Regions from separate parts of the Streptomyces sp. NBC_00631 genome, predicted to be linked through region 1. Evidence: predicted binding sites of a transcription regulator. Region 1 holds the regulator's gene; each other region holds the start of a gene.
What was found. The regulator HspR, encoded in region 1, represses chaperone genes until heat shock. The targets are predictions, from matches to a motif close to TTGAGNNNNNNNNNCTCAA.
Positions count from the first base shown of each region.

Region 2: a site for HspR is predicted at 1,781-1,799, ahead of lon (endopeptidase La). Genes of this name have one in related genera too.
Region 3: a site for HspR is predicted at 2,086-2,104, ahead of dnaK (molecular chaperone DnaK). Genes of this name have one in related genera too.

Region 1 is NZ_CP107734.1:6,035,523-6,040,928, forward strand. Features, by position in the region: gene dnaK (molecular chaperone DnaK) at 1-196, shown strand, start outside; gene grpE (nucleotide exchange factor GrpE) at 193-849, shown strand; gene dnaJ (molecular chaperone DnaJ) at 886-2,061, shown strand; gene OHB00_RS27730 (heat shock protein transcriptional repressor HspR) at 2,067-2,513, shown strand; partial or broken gene OHB00_RS27735 (PA14 domain-containing protein) at 3,258-3,986, opposite strand; gene OHB00_RS27740 (sugar ABC transporter substrate-binding protein) at 4,281-5,387, shown strand.
Region 2 is NZ_CP107734.1:7,347,399-7,352,804, forward strand. Features, by position in the region: gene OHB00_RS33935 (sulfatase) at 1-529, opposite strand, end outside; gene OHB00_RS33940 (GNAT family N-acetyltransferase) at 834-1,586, opposite strand; gene lon (endopeptidase La) at 1,822-4,242, shown strand; gene OHB00_RS33950 (lysozyme) at 4,415-5,230, opposite strand.
Region 3 is NZ_CP107734.1:9,177,110-9,182,515, forward strand. Features, by position in the region: gene OHB00_RS41805 (DUF2201 family putative metallopeptidase) at 1-1,520, shown strand, start outside; gene OHB00_RS41810 (OsmC family protein) at 1,588-2,013, shown strand; gene dnaK (molecular chaperone DnaK) at 2,152-4,011, shown strand; gene narI (respiratory nitrate reductase subunit gamma) at 4,083-4,805, opposite strand; gene narJ (nitrate reductase molybdenum cofactor assembly chaperone) at 4,802-5,296, opposite strand; gene narH (nitrate reductase subunit beta) at 5,296-5,406, opposite strand, start outside.

The sequences.
Region 1 (5,406 bases):
CAAGGGCGAGGACACCGCCGAGATCCGCACCGCCACCGAGAAGGTCGCGGCCGTCTCCCAGAAGCTGGGCCAGGCCATGTACGCCGACGCCCAGGCCTCGGGGGCCACCGCCGGCGCCACGCCTGCCGGTGACGCCGCCGACGACGTGGTGGACGCCGAGATCGTCGACGACGAGCGCAAGGACGGTGCCGCGTGACGGAGGAGACCCCGGGCTTCGAAGAGAAGCCCGACGTCCCCTCCGGCGCCACCCCCGACGACGCCGAGCCGAAGGCCGCTCCCGCACAGGGGGCGGCCCCGGCCGGGGACTCAAGCGCACAGCTCGCCGGCCTGACGGCACAGCTGGACCAGGTACGCACCGCGCTCGGTGAGCGCACCGCGGACCTCCAGCGCCTGCAGGCCGAGTACCAGAACTACCGCCGCCGCGTGGAGCGGGACCGGATCACGGTCCGGGAGATCGCCATCGCGAACCTCCTGACGGAACTCCTGCCCGTGCTCGACGACATCGGCCGCGCCCGGGAACACGGCGAACTGGTCGGCGGTTTCAAGTCGGTGGCCGAGTCGCTGGAGACGGTCGCGGCGAAGATGGGCCTGCAGCAGTTCGGCAAGGAGGGCGAGCCCTTCGACCCGACGATCCACGAGGCGCTGATGCACAGCTACGCGCCGGACGTCACCGAGACGACGTGCGTGGCGATCCTGCAGCCCGGGTATCGCATCGGCGAGCGCACCATCCGCCCCGCGCGGGTGGCGGTCGCCGAACCGCAGCCGGGGGCGGCGCCGGCGAAGGCCGAGGGGACCGACGAGGCCCCCGCGGCGGGAGACGAGAAGGACAACGGCCCTGAGGAGGGCTGAAGTCGTAGGTAACACGTGGAAGGAGGGGCGTCGGGGATGAGCACCAAGGACTTCATCGAGAAGGACTACTACAAGGTCCTCGGCGTCCCCAAGGACGCCACCGAGGCCGAGATCAAGAAGGCGTACCGGAAACTCGCCCGCGAGTTCCACCCGGACGCCAACAAGGGCAACGCCAGGGCCGAGGAGCGCTTCAAGGAGATCTCCGAGGCGAACGACATACTCGGCGACCCCAAGAAGCGCAAGGAGTACGACGAGGCGCGCGCCCTCTTCGGCAACGGCGGCTTCCGCCCCGGGCCGGGCGCGGGCGGCGGCAACTTCAACTTCGACCTGGGCGACCTCTTCGGGGGCAACGCCCAGGGCGGGGGCGGCGGCGGTTTCGGCGGCGGTTTCGGTGACGTCCTGGGGGGCCTGTTCAACCGGGGCGGCGGCACGGCCGGCCGGACCCAGCCGCGGCGCGGCCAGGACATCGAGTCCGAGGTCACGCTCAGTTTCACGGAGGCCATCGAGGGCGCCACGGTCCCGCTGCGGATGTCCTCGCAGGCCCCCTGCAAGGCCTGTTCGGGCACCGGCGACAAGAACGGCACCCCCCGGGTGTGCCCGACCTGTGTCGGCACCGGCCAGGTGGCGCGAGGATCCGGAGGCGGCTTCTCGCTCACCGACCCCTGCCCGGACTGCAAGGGCCGCGGCCTGATCGCCGAGCACCCCTGCCTGGACTGCAAGGGCAGCGGCCGCGCCAAGTCGTCGCGCACCATGCAGGTCCGCATCCCGGCCGGGGTGACCGACGGCCAGCGCATCCGGCTGCGCGGCAAGGGCGCACCGGGCGAACGCGGCGGTCCCGCGGGCGACCTGTACGTGGGTGTCCACGTGGACACCCACCCGGTGTTCGGCCGCAAGGACGACAACCTCACGGTGACCGTCCCGGTGACCTTCACCGAGGCGGCGCTCGGCGGCGAGGTCAGGGTGCCCACCCTCGGCGGCCCGCCGGTCACCCTGAAGCTGCCCCCGGGCACGCCCAACGGCCGCACCATGCGCGCCCGTGGCAAGGGCGCGGTCCGTAAGGACGGCACCCGCGGCGACCTGCTGGTCACCGTCGAGGTGAGTGTCCCGAAGGACCTGCCGGGGAAGGCTCGTGACGCACTGGAGGCGTATCGCGAGGCGACCGCGGGCGAGGACCCGCGGGCCGAGCTGTTCGAGGCCGCGAAGGGAGCATGACAGAGATGGACGGCCGTCGACGCAACCCGTACGAACTGACCGAGGAGACCCCGGTCTACGTCATCTCGGTGGCGGCCCAGCTCTCCGGCCTGCACCCGCAGACCCTTCGCCAGTACGACCGCCTCGGCCTGGTCTCCCCGGACCGCACGGCCGGGCGGGGCCGGCGCTACTCGGCCCGCGACATCGAACTGCTCCGTCAGGTGCAGGCGCTGTCGCAGGACGAGGGCATCAACCTGGCCGGCATCAAGCGCATCATCGAACTGGAGAACCAGGTCATCGCGCTCCAGCAGCGGGTCGCCGAACTCCAGGCGGCGGTCGACGGTGCGGCGGCCGCGATGCAGCAGCGCGAGGCCGCGGTCCACGCCTCCTACCGCCGCGACCTGGTCCCGTACCAGGAGGTCCAGCAGACCAGCGCGCTGGTGGTGTGGCGGCCGAAGAAGGCCAAGGACTAGCAGTACCCGCGCACAGCAGGGGCCCCGGCCGGCAGGCCGGGGCCCCTGCTCGTGTCCACGGCAGATGCGGTAGACCGCTTACCGCTTCAGGTCGGGTTCGGTGTTGTCGTCCCGGTCCAGCTCGACGCCGTACTCGGTGGCCGTCGCGGTCAGCCCGGTCACCTGGGCGGGCGGCTCGTCCGGGACCAGTGTGGTGACGGTCGCGGTATTGGAGAGCGAGGACACCTGGGGCCACTGCACGTTCGCCACCGCGTAGTGGTACGTCGTGCCCTCCTCGGCCGGGAGGTCGCCGCGGCTGTACCGGCGGGACCCGTCGGAGAGGGTGGTGAAGCTGGTCGTACAGGTGACCCACTGGGCCGTCGAGGTGTTCACGGGCAGCGTGGTCGAGCGGTAGACCCGGAACTCGCCGTACGGGGCGTCCTGGGGCTTCGTCGTCCACTGGAGGGTGGCGCTGCCGATGCCCGCGGTCGCCGTGAGCTCGCGGGGCGCGGCCAGCGGGCGGGTCACCGCCTGGAGGTCGGTGAACGGCGACACGTGGCCGGAGCCGTCCACGGACGCGACCCGGTACTTGACGGTCTCGCCCCGTGTGAGCGTGTCGTCGGTGAGGCTCACCGTGTAGGCGAGGTCCCAGGACTTGGTGACGGTGCCGTAGAAGTCGGTCCGCTCCACCCGGTACTTCACCGCGGCGTGCACACCCGACCAGCTCAGCTCGGCGCCGGTGTCGGTGGCGGACGCGGCGAACCGGGCGGGTGTCTGCAGCACGGTGCTGGTGACCAGGGCGTCGGCGGTGCCGGTCGACTCGTTGCCGGCCTTGTCGTAGGCGCGGATCTCGTAGTAGTAGAGGGCACCGGTCGCGGGCGGGGCGTCGGTCAGGGACGTCGCCGTCGTCGTCCCCGCCTTCGTCCAGCTCAGCCTCGTCGTGTTGGCGTCGCTGTCGTAGGACACCAGCGGATCCAGCGGGGTGAGCGGCTTGACCTTGTCGACGGCGGCCGAAGTCCTCGGGGCGTACGTGAACTTGACCCTGGCGGCGCCGGTGAAGTCGGCGTAGTCGACGCGGAGGGTGTGCCTGCCCTTGGGGGCGGTCACGTTGACGGTCTTGCTCACCGACTTGGCGGTGTTCTTCCACGGGTCGATCCTGACGCCGTCGACGTATACGCGGATCCCGTCGACGCCGGACGCGGCGAGGGCGAAGGGGCCGCCGGAGCCGAAGTCGCGGGTGACGGTCCAGCGGACGCCGAAGTTGTCCTTGGGCAGTCCGGAGGCGGGGGCGCCGGTCCAGCTCTCGTCGACCAGGGTGTCGCACGCCGTCTTCTTCGGGGTGCCCTTGAACGTGGTGTTCGCGAACAACTCCCGCTTGTGGACGGGGGAGGCGCAGGTCGTGGCGGCCGAGGCGGTCACGGCGGCGCCGCCGAGCAGGGTGCCGGTCGTGGCGAACACCACGGCGACGGCCGCGGTGCCTCTGGCTGAGTTCATTCGATCCCCTGGTCGTATGGCCGCGCCGGGGGCGGCTGTCGTCGATCACGACTCGTGAGGAAACGACGTGGTTGTACCGATCTTTGCCTTCTCGTGAACTCCCTTTGGATGGAGGGTCCGTAAAGAGTGTTTGGAGGGGGTTCCGCCAGCCCTTCACAGGGGCAGCGGAGCGTGGTGTTGCGCACTCGTTAAGTAGTTCCGCTTGACGCCGGGTGTGGCGTACGCGTTGGCTTTTCAGACATCTGGGCCGCAATACAGCCCCACGTTCGGAACGCACCTGAAGTGAGCCCCCGTATGCGTCGTATAGCCATGTCCGTGGCCGCGTCCACGATGACCCTCTCGCTCGCCGGCTGCGGCGTGCTCAACGCGACGGGATCGTCGACCACCGCGACTCCGACCAAGGGCAACGACATCACGGTGGGTGTGCTGATGCCGGACAAGATCAACACCCGGTACACCAACTTCGACTACCCGATCATGAAGTCGAAGATCGCCGAGCTCACGAACAAGCAGGGCCAGGTCGACTACCAGAACGCCGCGTCGTCCGCCCCCACGCAGACGAAGCAGATGCAGAAGATGATCGACGACAAGGTCGACGTGATCATCCTGGACTCGGTCGACTCGCACGCCATCGCCGACACGGTGAAGAAGGCCAAGGACGCCGGCATCCCGGTCATCGCCTACGACCGCCTCGCCGAGGGTCCCATCGACGCCTACGTCTCCTTCGACAACGAGCTGGTCGGCGAGGTCCAGGCCCGTACCCTCCTTGAGGGCCTCGGCAGCAACGTCGACACCTCCGACAAGGTCGTCATGGTCAACGGCTCGCCGACCGACCCCAACGCCAAGCAGTTCAAGACGGGCGCCGTGTCCGAGCTGACCGGCAAGGTGACGATCGCGGACTCGTACGACACCAAGGACTGGGACCCGGTGATGGCCCAGAAGGAGGTCACCACGGCGATCAACAAGATCGGCAGGGACAACATCGCCGCCGTCTACTCCGCCAACGACGCCATGGCGGGCGGCGTCGTCAAGGCCCTCAAGGCGGCGGGCGTCACCAGCATGCCGCCGATCACCGGCCAGGACGCGGACCTCGACGCCATCCAGCGGATCCTCAGCGGCGAGCAGTACATGACCGTCTACAAGCCGTACCCCGACGAGGCCACCGCCGCCGCCGAGATGGCCGTCTACAAGGTGCAGGGCAAGGACATCCAGTTCGACGCCCTCACCCAGGACACCGTCGACAGCCCGACCACCAAGGACATCCCGTCCCAGCTGGTGCAGGTCAACGCCGTCACCAAGAGCAAGATCAAGGACACCGTCGTCGCGGACGGCATCTACAAGGTCTCCCAGATCTGCACCGCCGCCTACAAGACGGCCTGCGCGGAGGCCGGCCTCAAGTAGGCCCTGCCGACAGCCCCCG
Region 2 (5,406 bases), 1.3 Mb from region 1:
CGAAGTGCGGCGGGTTGTCGCCGGTGTGCCAGTAGTTGAGGTACTTCCCGAACAGGCCGGTGCGGTAGCCCGCCTCGTGCAACTGGCGCTGCACGGTGGTGTGCTGGTCGAGGTGGTACGGGTGGCGGGTGTCCAGGACGCCGTGGTGGTGCGCGTACCGCCCCGACATGATCGAGGCCCGGGAGGGCGCGCACAGCGGGGTGTTGGCATGCGCCCGCCCGAAGGTCACGCCCTGGCCGCCCAGCCAGTCGGCGGTACGCCGGATCGCCCAGTCCGTCTCCTTCGGCTGGTCGTCGGTGAGCACGAGGAGGATGTTCGGGCGCGGGTCGGTGCGGGGGAGGGGCGACGCCGGGGGACGGCTCGCGACGGGGGCGGCGGGGGCGGTGCGGCCGGGCGCGGGTGCGGCGTCGCCGTCGGCGTCGACGGCGCGCAGGGCCGACGGGACGGCGGCGCCGGCCGCGACGACGGCGGCGCCGGTGAGCACGGCACGACGGCCTGGCCGGCCGGGCGTGGGCCGCTTCTCGTCCATGTGTCCCCCCGGGCCCCGTTACGTGCCGCCGTCGTCGTTCGCTGTGAATCCGCTGGCAGTTTCGCCGTTTTTCCTGTGAGTTTCGTTGCGGTGGTGTGGCGATGGCCTTGCGGAGTCGTGGCAGTCGCAGCGGGGATGCCCTTCTTCTTTCCCGCGGACGGCGGTTGTCCGGCGGTGCCGGAGCTGCGGGTGCCACTCGCCGTAGGGGTGCCGGTCGATTGCCGGGTGCGGCGTCGTCGTGGCTGGTCGCGCCCATGCGGCGGAGCCGCACGTCGACACAGCCCCGCGCCCCTGCGGGCGCGTTTCAGTGGGCCGGGGTCCAGACGTACGGGGTCGTCGTCGTCACCGCTGTGAAGCCCAGTCGCCTCAGGATCGGGGCGCTGTCGGCCGAGGCCTCCACGAGGAGGTAGGGGGCTTTCCGGGCCGCTGCTCGGGTTGCGCGTAGGGCGACCAGGGCGCGGTAGATGCCCTTGCCGCGCCATTCGGCCAGTGTGGAGCCGCCCAGCAACATGGCGAAGTCCGCGCCGGGCCGGAAGGCCACCCAGGCCGCCGAGACGACCTTTCCGGCCGCCTCGGCCACGTACACCTCGTTGTCGTCGGGGGCGACCGCGAGCCGGCCCCTCAGGTAGCCGGCGATCCACGCCATGTCCGTGCCCCACACCGCCGTCTCCAGCGCCGCGATGCGGTCCAGGTCCGCGTCGGCGGTGACCCGGCGGAGGGTCACGCCGGGCGGCGGCCCGGGCACGGCCACGGCCAGGTGCGCGACCTCGGCGATCACCACCGTCTCCCGGTCCTCGGGCACGAAGCCCGCCGCGCGCAGCCGGTCGGGGAGGTCCGCCGGGTCGTCGTGCCCGCGCGTCTTCCACTCCACGGCCTCCCCGCGCGCCGCGAAGAAGTCCCGCTGCCGGGCGATCAGCGCGTCCAGTTCGGGGCCGCGCACACCGCCCCAGTCGCGCGGCCCGGTCACGAAACCGCGGTGCTGGCCCACGACCCTGAGGGCGGGGCCGTCGTGCTCGTAGGTGATCCCGGGCGCGGGGAGGGGCTGGACGGCGCGCATCTGGGCGTCGTAGGCGGCCAGCAGGGCCGCGGTGCTGTCGGTGTCGGTCACCGGCCGACCGTACGGGGAATGAGCCCGGGCCGATCAACTGTTTTTGCCGGTGCGGGCCTCGGCCGTACGGCCGGTACGTCCAGGTCGGCAGCCGATCGCTCACAGCGAACACACCCCTGGGAACATTCGGTGGCTCACATGCATTGAGTCGGCATAACTCAAGTTGACTGCCGAAGGGGAGATCATGGCTTCGACGTCCGCATCACTCACCCTCCCTGTGCTGCCTCTCGACGGCGAGGTCGTGCTGCCCGGGATGGTGGTCCCGCTGGACCTGAAGGACCCCGATGTACGCGCCGCCGTGGAGGCCGCGCAGGCTGCCGCCCGTACCGAGCCCGGAAAGCCCAAGGTGCTTCTGGTCCCGAGGATCGACGGCACCTACCCGAGCACCGGTGTGCTCGGCACCGTGGAGCAGGTCGGCCGGCTCGCCGACGGTGACCCGGGCGCGCTGATCCGCGGCCGCTACCGGGTGCGCATCGGTGCCGGTACCACCGGCCCGGGTGCCGCCCTGTGGGTGGAGGGCACCCGTATCGACGAGAACGTCCCGGACCCGGCGCCCGGTCATGTCACCGAACTGGTCAAGGAGTACAAGGCCCTCGCCACCGCCTGGCTGCGCAAGCGCGGCGCCTGGCAGGTCGTGGACCGGGTGCAGGCCATCGAGGACGTGTCCCAGCTCGCCGACAACTCCGGTTACTCGCCCTTCCTGACCACCGAGCAGAAGATCGAGCTCCTTGAGACCACCGACCCGGTCGCCCGTCTCAAGCTCGCCACCCAGCAGCTCCGCGACCACCTCGCCGAGCAGGACGTGGCCGAGACCATCGCCAAGGACGTCCAGGAAGGCGTCGACAAGCAGCAGCGCGAGTTCCTGCTCCGCCGTCAGCTGGAGGCGGTCCGCAAGGAGCTGCGCGAGCTGAACGGCGACGCCGCCAAGGACGGCGAGGAGTCCGACGACTACCGCGCCCGCGTCGAGGCCGCCGACCTGCCCGAGAAGGTCCGCGAGGCCGCCCTCAAGGAGGTCGACAAGCTGGAGCGGTCCAGCGACCAGTCGCCCGAGGGCTCGTGGATCCGCACCTGGCTGGACACCGTCCTCGAACTGCCGTGGAACGAGCGGACCGAGGACGCCTACGACATCCAGGGCGCCAAGGCCGTCCTGGACGCCGAGCACGCCGGTCTGGAGGACGTGAAGGAGCGGATCACCGAGTACCTGGCGGTGCGCAAGCGCCGCAGCGACCGGGGGCTCGGGGTCATCGGCGGCCGCCGTGGCGGTGCCGTCCTCGCCCTCGTCGGCCCGCCCGGGGTCGGCAAGACCTCGCTCGGTGAGTCGGTCGCGCACGCGATGGGCCGCAAGTTCGTCCGGGTCGCCCTCGGCGGCGTCCGCGACGAGGCCGAGATCCGCGGTCACCGCCGCACCTACGTCGGCGCGCTGCCCGGCCGGATCGTGCGGGCGGTCAAGGAGGCCGGTTCGATGAACCCGGTCGTCCTCCTCGACGAGATCGACAAGGTGGGCTCCGACTTCCGCGGCGACCCCGCGGCCGCCCTCCTGGAGGTCCTGGACCCGGCGCAGAACCACACCTTCCGCGACCACTACCTGGAAGTCGAACTCGACCTGTCCGACGTCGTCTTCCTCGCCACCGCCAACGTGCTGGAGGCGATCCCGGAGGCCCTGCTCGACCGTATGGAGCTGGTCCGCCTGGACGGCTACACCGAGGACGAGAAGGTCGTCATCGCCCGTGACCACCTGCTCCCGCGCCAGCTGGAGCGGGCGGGGCTCGCCAAGGACGAGGTGACCCTGGACGAGAGCGCGCTGCGCAAGCTCGCCGGCGAGTACACCCGTGAGGCGGGCGTGCGCACCCTGGAGCGGTCGCTCGCGCGGCTGCTGCGCAAGGTGGCGGCCCAGCACGAACTGGGCGAGCGGGAGCTGCCGTTCACGATCAGGGACGAGGACCTGCGGGCCCTGATCGGCCGGCCGCACCACGTGCCCGAGTCCGCCCAGGACCCGGCGGAGCGCCGCACGGCCGTCCCGGGCGTGGCGACGGGCCTCGCGGTCACCGGCGCCGGCGGCGACGTGCTCTTCGTCGAGGCGTCCCTGGCCGACCCGGAGACGGGCGCCGCGGGGCTGACCCTCACCGGTCAGCTGGGTGACGTGATGAAGGAGTCGGCGCAGATCGCTCTGTCCTTCCTCCGCTCGCACGGTGCCGAGCTGGAACTGCCGGTCGGCGACCTGAAGGACCGGGGTGTGCACATCCACTTCCCGGCGGGCGCGGTCCCGAAGGACGGCCCGAGCGCGGGCGTCACGATGACCACGGCCCTGGCGTCCCTGCTCTCCGGCCGCCTGGTCCGCACGGACGTCGCCATGACCGGCGAGGTCTCGCTGACCGGCCGGGTGCTGCCCATCGGCGGCGTGAAGCAGAAGCTGCTCGCCGCCCACCGCGCGGGGGTGACGACCGTCGTCATCCCGAAGCGCAACGAGGCCGACCTGGACGACGTCCCGGCCGAGGTGCTGGACAAGCTCGACGTCCACGCCGTGACCGACGTCCGCCAGGTCCTGGAGCTGGCGCTCGCGCCCGCCACGAACGGCGCGGCGCCGGAGGTTCCGGTAGCGGCGTGACGGACGCTGCCGGATGAAGAAGGCCCGGGTCCCGCGAGGAGCCCGGGCCTTCGCCCTGCGCGCCGTCATTCGTCCGCGGAGCCGTCGTGGCTGGTCGCGCCCACGCGGCGGAGCCGCAGATCGACACAGCCCCGCGCCCCTTCGGGGCGCCGCAGAACTTCACCCGACCTGCTCAGCCGTTGGCGAACGTGGCCACCTTGTCCACGGCGCCGTTGAACTTGTCGTGGTCCCCGACCGTCGGGCCGGTCGACGTGTACTGCCACATGGTGTAGGCCGACCAGCCGGCCGGCAGGGTGCCCACGTCGGAGGCGTAACGGGCGATCCACAGCGGGTTGGTGGCGGCGAAACCGCTGTAGTTGCCGGTGCAGTCGGTCCACCAGCTGGTCGCCGTGTAGATGACGGCGGCGCGGCCGGTCCGCTCCTTGTACCTGGTCAGGAAGTCCTTGATCCAGGTGACCATCCCGCTCGCGGATTTCCCGTAGCACGCTGCGCCGTACGGGTTCCACTCGATGTCGAGGACGCCGGGCAGCGTCCGGCCGTCCTTGGACCAGCCGCCGCCGTGGTCGACGAAGTAGTCGGCCTGGGCGGCGCCGCCCGTGGTGTCCGGCGTCGCGAAGTGGTAGGCGCCGCGGATCATGCCGGCGTCGTAGGAGCCGTTGTACTGCTGGGTGAAGTAGGGGTTCGTGTAGTACGTGCCTTCCGTCGCTTTGGAGTACGCCCATCGGACCCCGCTGCTCAGCAGGGCCGGCCAGGAGGCATCGCCCTGGTAGCTGGCGACGTCGACACCCTCGGCCTGGGTGGCGAGGCCGGTCTTGGGCGTGCCGATCTGGCCGTCGTGGGCCGGGACGCCCATGCCCATGTACGCGGAGCCGCGGACCGGGACGGCCGGGCCGGACGGGTCGGCGTGGGCGGGGGCCGCGGCGAGCGCCGCGAGCAGCAGCGCCAGCAGGGCGGTGACGCGGGTGGGGGCGGGTCTGTGCACGGGCATGACGTGCCTCCGTGGGGTGAGGTGGGGCTCCCAGATATGCCAGAGGTGGTCGCGCTACGCGCTGCGACACGACGCGGTGTCACACGGCGCGACGCGCTCGGCTGGCGTGGGCATGCCATCGATTCCCCGGATCCGGGCGCTGCGCGCGGGGCGGACTCCGGGGAAGGGGGTCCGGA
Region 3 (5,406 bases), 3.1 Mb from region 1:
CCGGGCCGCGCACCCAGCCCGACCGCTACGACCTGGCCGCCCGCTGCACGGTCGTCAACCGCTTCCTGCAGACCTTCCCGGTCGGCGAGGCCCCCGGCCACCTGCCCGCCTCCTACCCGGAGGGCGACGAGGAGCGGCTCGCCGCCGGCTGGCGGCGCACCGGTGGCATCCCGGCCGCCTACGAGCACGGCGGGACCAGCGGCGGTGAGCCCGACCAGCTCCTGCTCTCCTGGAACCAGTGGGCCGGACGGGTGCCCGACTGGCAGGTGGGATTCGCGCACGCGCTGACCCGCACCATGTCCCGGGCGATGGACCTGGCCGGCGGCCGCCGCACCTCCATGACCGGCCCGCCCACCCCGCTGCGCCCCTGGGAACAGGCACTGAGCTGGTTCGTCTCCTCCTACCCGCTGCTCGGCGGCATCGCGGCCGGCATCAGACTCGTCGCCGACGCCGAACTGGCCCGCGCCCACGACATCGCCGTCGCCGCGGTCAACCCCGAGGCCGGCGAGATCTACGTCAACCCGCTGCGGACCATGGACGACGAGGAGTGGCGGTTCGTCCTCGCCCACGAGATGCTGCACGCCGCCCTGCGCCACGGCGACCGCCTCGGCAGCCGCGACCCCTACCTCTTCAACATCGCCTGCGACTACGTCATCAACGGCTGGCTGGTCGGCATGCGCGTCGGCACGATGCCCGAAGGGCTGCTGTACGACGCCGAGTTGACGGATCTCTCGGCCGAGGAGGTGTACGACCGGATCGCCGTCGACCTCAGAAGGATGCGGCGGCTCGCCACGCTGCGCGGCAAAGGACGCGGTGATGTGCTCGGCGCGCCGCTCGGGCCGCCCGGCGCCTACGTGGACCTCGACGAGTTCTACCGCCGGGGGCTGTGCCAGGGGCTCGACCTGCACCAGACGCAGGACCGGGGCCTGCTGCCCGGCGGCCTGGTCGAGGAGATCCGCGCGCTCAGCCATCCACCGCTGCCCTGGGACGCCCGGCTGGCCAGGTGGTTCGACGAGTTCGTGCCACGCCCGGAGGCCGTACGGTCCTACGCCCGCCCCTCGCGCCGGCAGTCGTCGACCCCGGACATTCCGCGCGCGGGCCGGTACTTCCCGCCCGAGGAGGTCGCCCGCTGCACCTTCGGCGTGGTCCTCGACACCTCCGGCTCCATGGACCGCGCCCTGCTCGGCAAGGCCCTCGGCGCGATCGCCTCCTACGCCGAGGCCCGCGACGTCCCGGCCGCGCGCGTCGTCTTCTGCGACGCGGCTCCGCACGACGCCGGCTATCTCCCGACCACCGAGATCGCCGGCCGGGTCCGGGTGCACGGCCGCGGCGGCACGGTCCTGCAGCCCGGCATCGACCTGCTCCAGCGCGCCGACGACTTCCCGCCCGCCGCGCCGGTCCTGGTGATCACCGACGGCTGGTGCGACGTGCTGCGGGTCCGCCGTGAGCACGCCTATCTGATCCCGGACGGACGTCGCCTGCCGTTCACTCCCCGTGGGCCGGTCTTCCGGGTGCGGTGAGCGCTGATGTGATCGGATGGGGGCGAGCGAACCGGTTCGTTCGCCTTCATCACCGAAAGGAACAACCGTGGCTACCACGCGCACCGCACACACCGTCTGGGAAGGCAGCCTTACCGAGGGCAACGGCGTTATCACCTTCGACTCCTCCGGTATCGGCGAGCAGCCCGTCACGTGGGCCTCGCGCTCCCAGGAGGCCAACGGCAGGACCAGCCCCGAGGAGCTGATCGCGGCCGCCCACTCCAGCTGCTTCTCCATGGCGCTCTCGCACGCCCTGACCGGTGCCGGCACCCCGCCCGCCAAGCTGGTCACCAACGCCGACGTGACCTTCCAGCCGGGCACCGGCATCACCGGCATCCACCTGACCGTCGAGGGCACGGTCCCGGGCCTGGACGCGGAGGGCTTCGCCGCCGCCGCCGAGGACGCCAAGAAGAACTGCCCGGTCAGCCAGGCCCTGGCCGGCACCACCATCACCCTGGACGCGAAGCTCGCCTGAGCACCGTATCCGCCGCGATGCCGCGCCCCTCCTTCCCGGGGCGCGGCATCGTCGTTCACGGGGTACCCGGCATTGACAACGGCTCGCTCAAGTTTTGTGCTGGAGTCGGGGAAGCGCCCTGGGCGGAAGGGGACGGACATGGCACGTGCGGTCGGTATCGACCTCGGTACGACGAACTCGGTGGTGGCCCTGCTGGAGGGCGGTGAGCCCACCGTCGTCGCCAATGCCGAGGGGGCGCGCACCACCCCGTCGGTCGTGGCCTTCGCGAAGAACGGCGATGTGCTGGTCGGCGAGGTCGCCAAGCGGCAGGCGGTGACCAACGTGGAGCGCACCGCGCGCTCGGTGAAGCGGCACATGGGCGACGCGGGCTGGCGGTTCCCGGAGAGCGGGAGCGTCGACGGCACCCGGTTCCGGGCACAGGAGCTGTCGGCACGGGTACTGCAGAAGCTGAAGCGGGACGCCGAGGCCTACCTCGGCGAGGACGTCACCGACGCGGTGATCACCGTACCCGCGTACTTCGACGACTCGCAGCGGCAGGCCACCAAGGAGGCCGGGGAGATCGCCGGCCTGAAGGTGCTGCGGATCATCAACGAGCCGACCGCCGCGGCGCTGGCCTACGGCCTGGACCGGGGTGAGGAGCAGACGGTCCTCGTCTTCGACCTCGGGGGCGGCACCTTCGACGTGTCGCTCCTTGAGATCGGCGACGGGGTGATCGAGGTCAAGGCCACCAACGGCGACACGCACCTGGGCGGCGACGACTGGGACCAGCGGATCGTCGAGCATCTCGTGCAGCGTTTCAAGGGGCAGTACGGCATCGACCTCGGCAACGACAAGATGGCAGTGCAGCGGCTGCGCGAGGGCGCCGAGAAGGCGAAGATCGAGCTGTCGTCGTCCACGGAGACGTCGATCAACCTGCCGTACATCACCGCGTCCGCCGAGGGGCCGCTGCATCTGGAGGAGAAACTGACTCGGGCTCAGTTCCAGGAGCTCACCGCCGACTTGCTGGACCGCTGCAAGAAACCCTTCCACCAGGCCGTCAAGGACGCGGGCGTGAAGCTGGCGGCGATCGACCACGTCATCCTGGTCGGCGGCTCGACCCGGATGCCCGCCGTCACCGACCTGGTCCGGGAACTCACCGGCAAGGACCCGCACAAGGGCGTCAACCCGGACGAGGTGGTCGCGGTCGGCGCCGCCCTCCAGGCGGGTGTCATCCGCGGTGACGTCAAGGACGTGCTCCTGCTCGACGTCACCCCGCTGTCCCTGGGGATCGAGACCAAGGGCGGCATCATGACCAGGCTCATCGAGCGCAACACCACGATTCCGACCCGGCGTTCGGAGATCTTCACCACCGCGGCCGACAACCAGCCCTCGGTGGGGATCCAGGTCTACCAGGGCGAGCGGGAGATCGCCGCGTACAACAAGAAGCTGGGCGTCTTCGACCTCACCGGTCTGCCGCCCGCCCCGCGCGGGGTGCCCCAGATCGAGGTGGCCTTCGACATCGACGCGAACGGGATCATGCACGTCTCGGCGAAGGACCTGGCGACCGGCCGCGAGCAGAAGATGACCGTGACCGGGGGTTCCGCCCTTCCCAAGGACGACATCGACCGCATGATGCGGGAGGCCGAGCAGTACGCCGAGGAGGACCGCAAACGCCGGGAGGCCGCGGAGACCCGGAACCAGGCCGAGCAACTCGTCTACCAGACGGAGAAGTTCCTCCGGGAGAACGAGGAGCGGGTGCCTGGCGGCACAAAGACCGATGTGGAGGCGGCGGTCACCGAGCTCAAGGCGCTGCTGGAGCGGGACGCCGACACCGCCGAGCTTCGGCGCGGGGTGGAGAAACTGGCGGGCGTGAGCCAGCAGATGGGGCAGGCCATGTATGCGGCGGCCTCCGCCTCCGCCTCCGGCGGTTCGGCCGAGGAACAGCGGGCGCCTGAAGCCGAGGAGGAAGGAGTGGTCGACGCCGAGATCGTGGACGACGAGAGGGGTGCGGGTGGGTGAGGCACCGCCGGGTTCCGCCGTCGTGGCTGATCGCCGTTGCGGCGGGAGAAACACCGGAGACTGGAAGGAGCTCAGTCGCGGGTGGTCTCCCAGCCCCGCCGCTCCGGGCGGGGGCCCAGCTGCCTGGGGTCTCTCGACCGGTACACCACGTACGGGCGGAACAGGTACTGGACCGGGGCGCTGAACATGTGGACCAGGCGGGTGTAGGGGACCAGGGCGATGAGGATCATGCCGATGACCGCGTGGATCTGGTAGAGGACCGGGACGTCCGACATCAGTGCCGTCTTCGGCTGGAGGGTGAACAGGCTGCGGGCCCAGGGGGCGATGGTGCCGCGGTAGTCGTAGCCGTCGCCGGAGGCATGGGTCAGTTTCGCGGTCATGCCCAGCACGGTCGCGGCGACCAGGACCAGGTACATGACCTTGTCGTTCGTCGTCGTCGCGCGCAGGACCGGGGCCCGGGTGCGGCGGCGGAAGAGGAGGAGGGCCAGGCCGGCCACCGCGAGGACGCCCGCGAGCGTGCCGCCGTAGAGGGAGAGCAGGTGGTAGGTGTGCTCGCTGACGCCGAGCGACCGGGTCCAGGACGCCGGGACGAACAGGCCGACGAGGTGGCCGGCCAGGACGAACAGGATGCCGTAGTGGAAGACGGGGGAGGCGATGTTCAGCAGCCGCGACTCGTAGACCTGGGAGGAGCGGCTGGTCCAGCCGTACTTGTCGTAGCGGTGGCGCCAGACGAGGCCGGCGACCAGCAGGGCGCAGGTGATGTAGGGCAGGGCGCCCCACAGCAGTGTGGTCATGGGCGCGCTCCGGTCGGCGCCGTCGGCAGGGTGGCGCAGACCGCGTCCAGGACGGACGCGTACGGGGTGCCGAAGTCGGAGAGCCTGCACCGGAGTTGTGCCAGGCAGTCGCGGTGCTCCATGAGCAGGTCGGTGTTGCCGGTGCGGGCCGTGAACTCCAGGACGGCGGGGAGGAAGTCCGGCAGCTCCTCACCGGTGAACTCCATGCCGTACGCCTTGTAGATGTCCTGGAACCGGACCAGGGACATGCCGCGGCGGCGGGTGTCGCCGTCCCGCCACCAGCTGAGGTAGAGGCTGTGCCGGTTCTTGAAGTCGAAGACCTGCACGTAGTGCGCGGCCAGCTCCTGCGGTGGGGTCACCGTCGCGTGGTCGGTGAACTCCCGCAGTTGCGGGGCGGCTTCGCGCAGCAGCGGCAGCCGGGCGATGAAGTCGTCGTCCGGGTAGGTGAGGCAGAGCGCCGCCGCCTGGTAGAACACCGCGTCCGAGGGCATCAGTCCTCCTTCGCCTCGTCGGGAGTGTCGGCGGTCTGCCGTCTGCGCAGGATGTGGAAGTTCTCCACCGACACCAGAGGGAGCAGTTTGCGGCCCGAGTCCTGGCCGAA